3 regions of the Rhizobium sp. ZPR4 genome follow, and region 2 is predicted to be linked to each of the others. Evidence: predicted binding sites of a transcription regulator. Region 2 holds the regulator's gene; each other region holds the start of a gene.
The links. Region 2 encodes LexA, which represses DNA repair genes until DNA is damaged. Its sites were predicted from a motif close to TGTTCNNNNTGTGTTCNG; they were not measured.
Positions count from the first base shown of each region.

Region 1: a site for LexA is predicted at 1,231-1,248, ahead of ABOK31_RS34420 (ImuA family protein). Genes of this name have one in related genera too.
Region 3: a site for LexA is predicted at 1,936-1,953, ahead of ABOK31_RS16975 (metallopeptidase family protein). Genes of this name have one in related genera too.

Region 1 covers NZ_CP157971.1:24,575-28,096, forward strand. Annotated here, with positions in the region: partial or broken gene ligD (DNA ligase D) at 1-665, opposite strand, end outside; gene ABOK31_RS34420 (ImuA family protein) at 1,308-2,066, shown strand; gene ABOK31_RS34425 (DNA polymerase Y family protein) at 1,984-3,498, shown strand; gene ABOK31_RS34430 (error-prone DNA polymerase) at 3,495-3,522, shown strand, end outside.
Region 2 covers NZ_CP157967.1:1,326,673-1,330,194, forward strand. Annotated here, with positions in the region: gene ABOK31_RS06550 (ComEC/Rec2 family competence protein) at 1-1,010, shown strand, start outside; gene lexA (transcriptional repressor LexA) at 991-1,713, opposite strand; gene ABOK31_RS06560 (VOC family protein) at 2,133-3,020, shown strand; gene kdsA (3-deoxy-8-phosphooctulonate synthase) at 3,017-3,522, shown strand, end outside.
Region 3 covers NZ_CP157967.1:3,531,070-3,534,591, reverse strand. Annotated here, with positions in the region: gene ABOK31_RS16985 (CoA ester lyase) at 25-969, shown strand; gene ABOK31_RS16980 (DUF1737 domain-containing protein) at 1,007-1,213, shown strand; gene ABOK31_RS16975 (metallopeptidase family protein) at 1,262-1,699, opposite strand; gene ABOK31_RS16970 (hypothetical protein) at 1,976-2,956, shown strand; gene ABOK31_RS16965 (DNA polymerase Y family protein) at 2,997-3,522, shown strand, end outside.

The DNA.
Region 1 (3,522 bases), on a different replicon from region 2:
CCGTGGTTACTGTCCCAAACGGCATCCGCCTGAACGTCGCCGCTCTGGACCATGAACGGCTTCGGCTTCCGGCCCTTGCCGGCGGCTATCGCCTCCATGGTTCGGCCGGACGCCACCGACGTTGCGTTCTCCTCAAGCACGGCAGCGCCGTCTTCTTCGACCGAGAATTCGTCGTGATGCTTGATCAGCAGCCAGTTGGTCCGCTTGCCGCCGTCGCGGTCGTTGCGCATCCGCACCAGAACGAACGAGCCGTGCAGCCGCTCGCCCTCCAGCGTGAACTTGAAATCGCCTTTGGCCAGCGCCTGCTCAGGCGTCTTGTTGCCTTCCGGCTCCCAGTAGCCGCGATCCCAGAGCATCACCGTGCCGCCGCCATACTGGCCCTTGGGGATCGTGCCTTCGAAGTCACCGTAGTCGAGCGGGTGGTCCTCGACCTCGACCGCCAACCGCTTGTCGTGCGGATCAAGCGAAGGCCCCTTCGTCACCGCCCACGACTTGAAAACGCCATCGAGTTCGAGCCGCAGATCGTAATGCAGGCGGGTTGCGTCATGTTTCTGGATGACGAAGCGCCTGCGGTTCGATGGCTTCAGCTTCGCTGCGCCGCTCGGCTCCTGCGTCTTCTGAAAATCGCGCTTTTGCTTATAGGTCGAGAGCTTGTCGCTGGCCATGGCAGTCCCCGGTACAAATCCGCCTCCTGTCACGTCCGGTTGACACAGGACGCGACTCAAGAGGCAAAAGGCCTCAGATTGTCGTTTTGTTCCATAGAGTTGGACAAGGAGCGCGCTCGACTCTGAATCACTGACCTGGCCTGCCGGGATTGATATGCGCTTTCGGCATAACTGCGCTGCAGCAAAGTCTATTTAATGGGCGGCGCCAACGCGTATAATGTGTCTATCGAAGCGATGCACCTCCTCCCGCGTTGGTTCGATATGCAGACGTCCTTCTCCTCCTCCCAAGGGCGTTCGCGGGAACAGCAACACTCCTCCTCCCAGTTGCTGTTCGGATATTTTCGAAAAGCCTGCCGCATCTCCTCCCGCGGCAGGCTTTTTCGTTTTTGGCCGCAATCCAGCCGAGCATGTTTCAGGTCCCTGTGCAAAACGCGGAAAAAAATGAGGCGGTGGAGTCACTTGGCTCCCGCAGCCTAGGCTCCTGATTCGTTTCATCATTTCGCCTATAGCGCTTTAGTAGAGCCTAAATAAGCTCGATAAGACCGGCTTGACTCTGTCACGGACACGGAACAAAAGAAGAACGCCAACAATTTTCGGGGACATGAAGTCCGTGCAACACGAGCCGAGGGAGGTCCGTGAACGATGTCGCGCGCCCATAGCCCTCGGGTCATCGAGGAACTCAGGGATCGTATTGCGCACCTGGAAGGCGGCGGGGCGAAGAAGCCTGCCGTACTGCCCTTCGGGGTCCGCGAGATGGACGGGCGTCTGCCGGGCGGTGGGCTGTCGTATGGCGCGCTTCACGAGGTCGCCGGTGGCGGAGCCGGCACGGTGGACGGCGCGGCGGCGGCCCTGTTTGCTGCCGGCATTGCCGCCCGCTCGAAGGGCAAGGTGCTCTGGTGCCTGACGAGGCCTGACCTGTTTTTCCCCGCCATCGCCCAGGCCGGCCTGCATCCCGACCGGGTGATCTTCTGCGAAGGCGACAGGGAGGAGGATGTCCTAGCGTCCATGGAAGAAGGGCTCTCTTTCGGTGGCTTGGCAGCGGTGGTCGGAGAGCTGGTTCGATTGCCGATGGTTGCGTCCCGGCGACTGCAGCTGGCCGCCGAAAAGACGGGGACAATGGCGCTCGTGGTGCGGCGATGGCGGCGCCAGACGGAAGCGTCGGACTTCGGCAATCCGACGGCCTCGACGACACGATGGAGGGTGAGCGTGCTTCCGTCGGAGGAACTGCCGGTCGCGGGTGTCGGCCGGGCTCGATGGCTGTTGGAATTGATGCGCGTGAAAGCAGGCGAGTGTGCTGAGTTTGAAATAGGAGCCTGTGATGCCGAGGGTCGTGTGTGTCTACTTCCCCACTCTGCCAACAGACCGGATCCGGCGGCATGGAGAGGCAGCCGTGCCAGCTGACCAGCCGCTCGTCGTCATTTCCAAATCGGGGTCGAAACGCTGGATCTCGGCTGCCGATACCTCCGCGCGCAAGCTTGGCCTCAAGGTCGGCATGCCGGCGAGCAAGGCCCAGGCGATCGTGGCCAACCTGACGATGATCGACGCCGATCCTGCCGCCGACGCCGCTGCCCTTGAGCGCCTCGCGCTATGGGCGCTACGCCAGTACAGCCCGGTTGTTGCCGTCGACGGTATGGACGGAATCGTCATGGACACAGAAGGCGCCGATCACCTGCAGGGCGGCGAAGCTCTGTTGATATCCGGCCTGGTCAACGGGCTGAGAGGACGGGGCCTGACCGCACGTGCTGCTGTTGCCGACACATGGGGAGCCGCGCATGCCATCACCCGCGTGACGTCGGCTGAAACGACGGTTGTTCCGGTCGGCGGCGTTGCAAAAGCGGTGACTGGCCTGCAGATCCACTGTCTGCGTCTTCCACCAGACACAATTCATGGACTGCGGGTGATGGGCGTTGAGACGGTCGGTGAACTCTCCGCGATGCCGCGCGCTCCCGTGACGCTCCGATACGGTCCCGAGGTCGGCCGGCGGCTGGATCAGCTCTTTGGGCGAGTGGCAGAACCCATCGAACCGTTGCGCACTCCTGAGCTTGTCGAGGCAGCGAAGAGCTTTCAGGAGCCGATCGGCGCGGCGGAAACGATCGCCAAATATGTGCGCCGACTCGTCGCGGAACTCACCGCCAAGCTGGAGACACGTGGTCTCGGCGTCAGGCGTTCTGATCTCGTCATCCATCGTGTCGATGACACCCGCCAGTGCATTCGAGCCGGATTGGCAAAACCGGTGCGTGACCCCGCCCGGCTGTCAAAGCTTCTCTGCGACCGCATCGAGAAAATCGACCCGGGCTTCGGCATCGAACGGCTGGTGCTTGTCGCCATCATGGCAGAGCCACTCGAGGAGCGGCAAGCTGCATCCTCGCTGATCGAAGAACCGGTCGTCGACGTCACACCGCTTGTCGACATTCTCGGCAATCGCGGCCAGCGGCTTTACCGGGTCAGCCCCGTCGCCTCTGACGTTCCCGAGCGATCGGTCATGCGCGTCGGTCCGATGGCCGACGAGACTGGAGCGACATGGGCTGCCAAATGGCCGAGGCCATCGCGGCTACTGGCGATCCCGGAACGGATTGACGTGACGGCCTTGCTCCCCGACCAGCCGCCGGCTGTGTTCACCTGGCGGGGAAAGCGCCGCCGGGTGAAACGAGCTGACGGACCCGAGCGTATCTTTGGTGAGTGGTGGCTTCGTCCAAGAGAACATGCCGCCGTTCGCGATTATTTCGTCGTCGAGGACGAGGCGGGTGAACGCTACTGGGTCTACCGCGCCGGTGACGGCGTGGATGCTGACACGGGCTCGCACCTCTGGTTTCTGCATGGGGTGTTCGGATGAGATATGCCGAGCTTCAGGTCACCA
Region 2 (3,522 bases):
TCTCGATCGAACATTTTCACCGATTGGCGACATATGGCCTTGCCGCCAATCTCGCGGCCATGCCCATCGTCTCTTTTATCGTCATGCCTTTCGGCATGGCGGCGATGTTGCTCATGCCGCTCGGACTCGACGGGCCTTTCTGGAAAGTCACCGGAGAGGGACTGGAACTCGTCATCGTGATTGCAAGAACCGTAGCCGGTTGGGGAGGCGACATTACCTTCGGCCGCCAGCCGGCCTGGTTGATGCCGACGTTCATTGTCGGCTTCCTGATCATGAGCATCTTGCGGACGCGGCTTCGCCATCTGGGTCTGCTATTGTTGCTTTCATCCGTGGGCTTGGCAGCATTCGGCTCCGGCGTACCAAAACCCGACCTGATGATCTCCGAGGATGGCGTCCTGGTCGCGTTGCGCCAGGATGATATACTCGCGACCAACCGAGAGAGACCGCAGGCCTTCATTTTCGAACAATGGCAAAAGGCATTGGTTGCGGCGGAGCATCAGCCGCCGACTATGCTTCCTGCCGATAGCCGACTGCCACAGATCAGCAAGGCAGATCGTTATAAACGATTGAACAGTGAAGAACAGAAGGCAGTCCGGACGGCAATGGAGGAAGCCCTGGATCGCACCATGCAGGGCAGTTTCGCCTGCCAGAAAGGAGCATGGTGTGCAGCCATCCTCGAAAACGGCGCAATATTGGTCACGATCGAGAACGCAGCCTATCTGCCCTCGGCCTGCGACATGGCGAATATCGTCGTAACGCCAATCCGATTACGGCTAGACCATTGCCGCTCCGGAGCGATGCTCATAACCGGTGCGACATTACGAAAAACCGGGTCCATCGAAATGGCGCTCACCGCCGATAAACCCACTATCTCCGCCGCGTTCGAAAACCCGCAGCGGCCATGGACCAGACACCGAACTTATGATTGGCGCACCGGCAAATTCGATGCACCAAATGCGCAGGCATCACCAATCGTTGACAATTCACCGGTCAGTGATAGCGACGAATAAGGCCGACGAGCTTGCCCTGGACCTTGACGCGGTCTGGCCCGAAGATGCGGGTTTCATAGGCGGGGTTTGCGGCTTCCAGCGCGATCGAGGCACCCTTGCGACGGAAGCGCTTCAACGTAGCCTCTTCATCGTCGACGAGCGCAACGACGATATCGCCGGGATTGGCTGTCGTTGAGTTGCGGATGATCACCGTATCACCGTCGAAAATTCCGGCGTCGATCATCGAATCCCCTCGAACCTCCAGCGCATAATGCTCGCCGGAGCCGAGCATATCGGCGGGAACGGTAATATCGTGCGTATTGTTCTGGATGGCCGAGATCGGAACGCCGGCAGCAATGCGACCCATCACCGGTACGGATGCCGAGCCATTGTGATCGTCATTTGCCACCTTTTGTGGAGCCGGAGGGGCGACAGGCTGTGGCTTGCCGAGGCTGCCCTCGATGACGCTGGGCGAGAAGCCGCGGCGCGGCTGCAGGCTGGGATTATAGGCATCGGGAAGCTTGATGACTTCGAGCGCTCTGGCTCGGTTCGGCAGCCGGCGGATGAAGCCTCGCTCCTCCAGCGCCGTGATCAGGCGATGAATGCCGGATTTGGATGCCAGGTCCAGCGCATCCTTCATCTCGTCGAAAGATGGTGGTACACCGGATTCCTTCATGCGTTCGTGAATGAAGAGAAGCAGTTCCTGCTGCTTGCGCGTCAACATCGTCTTGGAACCCCAGAATCAAGAAAAAACGGTGAAACAAATCCAGAACGGACACTATATGTTCCATATGTGTTCCGCAAGTACTTAAATTTCGGTAAAGCCTTGTCCGGTCAATTAAATAATTATGACTTGCGAATGGACCGGCTGAGAGCAGCAAAGCGATATATCCGCGCTAACCTATCGAAAAATATGGAAAATGTCGTTTCGTTCATTCGCAGGGTTTTGTGACATGCCGGGAATATCGAAGATGTCGACCAATGCCATGTGACATCGCATAAGCCGGCTTTGGGAGAGAATCAGCAATCACTTTTGCGAGATTGCATTCCGCCCATGTCGTGCGCTTCGGGCGTTCACGCTTCCATCTTGAATTGCGCGGGGGATCGGCGCAAATCTGCTGCCGCAGGCAAACAGGAGGAACTATGATTTCGTCTCCGCATCCACTGGATCATCTCGTGCTGCCGACCGTCAACATCGCTCTGGCACGCGAACGCCTCGGCAAGCTCGGCTTCACGGTGGCCCCAGATGCGCGCCATCCCTTTGGCACGCAGAATGCCTGCGTCTTCCTTGCCGATAAAACCTATCTCGAGCCTCTGGGCGTGGCATCTCCGGAGCAGTGCGAGAAGAGCATCGTGGATGGTAATGTTTTCGTCGCACGCGACCAGGCTTACCGCTTTCGGGTCGGGGAGGATGGTTTTTCAGCCGTGGTGTTCGGCACGGATGATGCCGTTGCGGATGATGAGCGCTTCAGAGCGGCGGCAATCTCGGCGGGACGGATGCTGGATTTCTCCCGTCCGATGAAGATGCCGGATGGGACGGAAACCATGGCCGGCTTTCGTCTTGGCTTTGCCGCTGATCTGCGTGCGCCGGATTTTCTCGCATTCTGCTGTCAGCGCATCAATCCGCTACCAGCCGATCGCGGCATGCTTGAGCGGCACGAGAACGGCGTGACCGGCATTGCCCGGGTAGTGCTTTGCGCGCCGAAGCCGGCGGTCTATCGCAGCTTCTTCGAGGAGGTTATCGGTGGCCCGCGCATTGTGGAGCATTCCTTTGGCCTGACGATCAGGGCCGCCAATGCCGATCTGGAGATTTTGACGCCGGAAGGAATGGAGGCATTCTATGATCTGCCTGTCCGTACAGACGATCCGGGGCTCAGGGCGCGCGCAATCCTTTTTAAAACGCGCGATCTTTCCGTGACATCGTCGCATTTCACTGCTAACGGCGTCACCTATACGCGTAAGAACAATCGTATATTGGCAAGACTGGCGCCCGGTCAGGGCGCGCTGTTCGCCTTCGAGGAGATAGCATGAGCACGAATTCCGAAGTGACCGTCGGCGAAGGAGCCTCCAAGGTCCTGTTCTCCAACACCTCCAAGCTCTCGCTGATTGCCGGCCCCTGCCAGATGGAGAGCCGCGACCATGCATTTATGGTTGCCGGCGTCCTGAAGGAGCTCTGCGGCAAGCTCGGCATCGGCCTTGTCTACAAGTCCTCCTTTGACAAGGCCAACCGCACCTCGCTGTCGGGCAAGCGTGGCATCGGCCTGGAAAAGGCGCTGGAGGTCTTTGCTGACCTCAAAAAGGAATACGGCTTTCCGGTCCTGACAGACATCCATACGGAAGAGCAGTGCGCCATCGTTTCCAAGACGGTCGATATCCTGCAGATCCCGGCTTTTCTGTCGCGCCAGACCGATCTGCTGGTCGCCGCCGCCAAGACCGGCCGTGTCGTCAACGTCAAGAAGGGTCAGTTCTTGGCCCCCTGGGACATGAAGAATGTGCTTGCCAAGCTCAATGAAAGCGGCAATCCGAACATCCT
Region 3 (3,522 bases), 1.9 Mb from region 2:
GTAAAAGCGCGGCAAAACGGCACAATGAGCCAATCTGAGAGCCAGAATCCCCCTTCCCGCCCCGCCCGGGTGCGCCGCTCGGTCTTGAGCGTTCCCGCCATCAACCGTCGTGCGCTGGACAAGCTTTCGAGCCTAGATTGCGATGCCGTCATCTTCGATCTCGAGGATTCGGTGGCGCCGGAGAAAAAGGCCGAGGCGCGGGAGAATCTGCGAGCCTTCTTTGCTGTCGCGCCGCTGCCGGGCAAGGAGCGGATCATCCGCATCAATGCGCTTTCCTCCAATTTCGGCGCCGACGACCTGGCGCTGGTTGCGGAGCTGGAGCCGGATGCGGTGCTGCTGCCGAAGGTGGACGAGCCGCAGGATGTCATGATGGTCGGCGACTGGCTCACGGAAGCCGATGTGCCGGAAGAGTTGCGCATCTGGGCGATGATCGAGACGCCGCGTGGCATTCTGAACGCGGCCGCGATCGCCGAGGCCGGTCGTACGGCCGGCAGCCGGCTCGATTGTTTCGTGGTCGGCCTCAACGACCTCAGAAAGGAAACGGGTGTCCTGCGGCAGCCTGGCCGCCCCTATCTCGTGCCCTGGCTGATGCAGGTGATATTGGCCGTCAGCGCTTATGGGCTCGAGGCCATCGACAGCGTGTTCAACGATTTCAAGGATGCCGAAGAATTCGAGGCGGAATGCGGCCAGGGTGTCGCCATGGGCTTTACCGGCAAGATGCTGATCCATCCGAGCCAGATCGAGGCCGCCAACCGGCATTTCGGCCCGGCTGAGGCTGCCATCGCCGAGGCCGAGGCCATCATATCAGCCTTCGCCGAGCCGGGCGCTGAAGCTCTCAATGTCGTGAACATCGGCGGGCGGATGGTGGAGCGGCTGCACCTTGTCCAGGCGGAAAGACTCATTCATAAAGCTCGCCTGATCGAGCAGCGCTCTTCTGGCGCTGCCGCAGCGCCCCGCACCGGAGCCTGACTGTCGAATTGCCCGGCCAAACACGAAAGATGCCTTGATGAAACTCTATCGCTTCCTCACCGGTCCTGATGACGCTTCCTTCTGCCACAAGGTGAGTGCAGCGCTGAACAAGGGCTGGGAGCTATACGGCTCGCCGACCTATGGCTTCAATTCCGCAAGCGGCCGGATGGAATGCGGCCAGGCCGTCGTCAAGGAAGTGGCCGGCAAGGATTACGATCCGGATATGAAGCTTTCCGAGCAGTAAGCGTCGATTGAAGTTCTTCACCCTGGCCGCCTGCGGTCGGGGTCGATATCATCGATCCGTCGCTTCTTCGGCGCTTTCCTCGATGCGCTCCATGTCCTCGTCGCTCAGGCCGAAATGGTGGCCGATCTCGTGGATCAGGACATGGGTGATGATGTCGCCGAGGGTTTCCTCGTTTTCAGCCCAATAGTCGATGATCGGCCGGCGGTAGAGGCGGATCTTGTTGGGCATGTCGCCGGTCTGGGCGGTGAAGCGCTCCGAGATGCCGCGGCCTTCGAAGAGGCCGAGCAGGTCGAAAGGGGTTTCCAGCGCCATATCCTCGAACACCTCGTCATCCGGGAAATCCTCGATGAGAATGACGAGATTGCCGGTGAGCGAGCGGAATTCGTCCGGCAGGTGGCTGTAAGCCTCCATTGCCAGAGATTCGAATGTGCTGATGGAGGGCGAGTGGCGGTCCCGCCAATCTTCGCTCTGGTCGACGCGAGCCATGAATATTCCTTCCTTGGCTGGTCATATAGAGACTTTATGCTGCTTTTACGAGAGCGGATTAGTGTATGGCGCCGAAAAGTGTTTGAGCGGTTTTCGGGCGCCATCATGCCCTACTTCTTTGATTCTAGAGCGGATTCAGATTTTAGGTCATTTCAACCTGAAATCATCCGACTCTGGGCAGAGGAATATTTTCTCATGAAATGGTGTTGACTCTTTCTCCAAGCTCTGGAATCCATAAGAACATAACAGGAACATTATCGATCTGGAGTGAACGTCATGGCCGAGGCTGCCGTGGCGCGGGAAACGCTTTTTGCCCTGCGTGAAACCATTGCCCGACTGGAAGGCAGGCCGATCCCGGCACTGGCAGCAGCGGCGCGTGAAACGCTGGCAGACAGGCCGGGGATGGGGACGGCGGGCATTGCGAAGCCCCTGCCCGCGCAAACCGGACTTTCCCAGCCGCTCCTTCCGATCGGCGTCGATGATCTCGACGCGGCGCTGCAGGGCGGCCTGCCGCTCGATGCGCTGACGGAAATCCGCTCGCACGGCCTGCGCGATGCCGGGGCGGCAAGCGGTTTTGCTTTGGCGCTCGCAGCGCGGCTGCATGCGCAAGCGTCGGATACGGCCGTGTCCAAGTCCCCGGTCCTGTGGATCGGCGATACGGTCGCGACGATGGAGGCGGGCGTGCCTTATGCCATCGGCGTCAGCGATTTCGGGCTGGAGCCTGCGGCTTTCCTGCAGGCCTCGCCGCGCAAGCTGGACGATGCGCTCTGGGTGGCGGAGGCAGCACTTGGCAGTGCTGCTTTTGCTCTCGTCATTTTGGAAGTGCGCGGCAATCCCGCCCGTTTCGGCCTGACCGAAAGCCGGCGGCTGGCGCTGAGGGCCAAGGCGGCGGGGCGGCCCTTGTTTCTGTTGCGACAGGGAGGCGAGGAGGAGGCAAGCAGCGCCCTCTTCCGCTTTTCCGTCGAACCCGCGCCGGCGCAGGCGCGGCCCCTGCCGGACGGATCGGTGCTTGGCGGCAGCATCGGTCATCCGGCCTTTCGTCTGACCTTGGAAAAAAGCCGAAACCCGGCGCCTTTTTCCATAACCCTGGAGTGGAATGCCCATGACCGCCGCTTTGCCCCTATCCTCGACACTCAACGCCCTGCCTTTCCCGGCGAACACGCAGCGCATTCTGGCGCTGACCTTTCCGCATCTGCCGACCGACCGCATCGCGCGCAAGCGCTGGGGTCTGTCCTGGCGTTCGACAGGCAGGCTTGAAGCGCCGCCGCTTGCCTGTGCCGGCAAGCTCAACAATGCCATGCGACTGACAGCTCTTAACGAGCGCGCGGAGATGATCGGCTTGAAACAGGGTCAGGGCGTGGCCGAGGCGAAGGCGATCTGTCCCGATCTCGATGTGGTCGAGGAGGATCCGGCGGCGGACCGCAAGCTTCTGGAGGCGATCGCCGACTGGTGTGACCGCTATACGCCGCTGGTGGCGATCGACGGCAAGGATGGGCTTTTCCTCGATATTACTGGCTGCGCCCATCTCTTCGGCGGCGAAGAGGCGCTGCTCGAGGACATCCTGATCCGGATTTCCCGGCTGGGCTTCGATGTGCGCGGCGCCATTTCCTCCGCGCCGGGCCTGTCCTGGGCTGTTGCCCGCTTCGACGACAGCCGTGTCGTTCCTCCGGAGGCGATGGAAGAAGCCCTGGCGCCGTTGCCCGTCGCCTCCTTAAGGCTCGGAGAGGAAACGGTTGCGGCCCTGCAGAAGATGGGTCTGAAGCAGGTGGGCGATCTTCTGGCCGCGCCGCGGGCGCCGCTTGCCCGCCGTTTTGGCGCGCAAC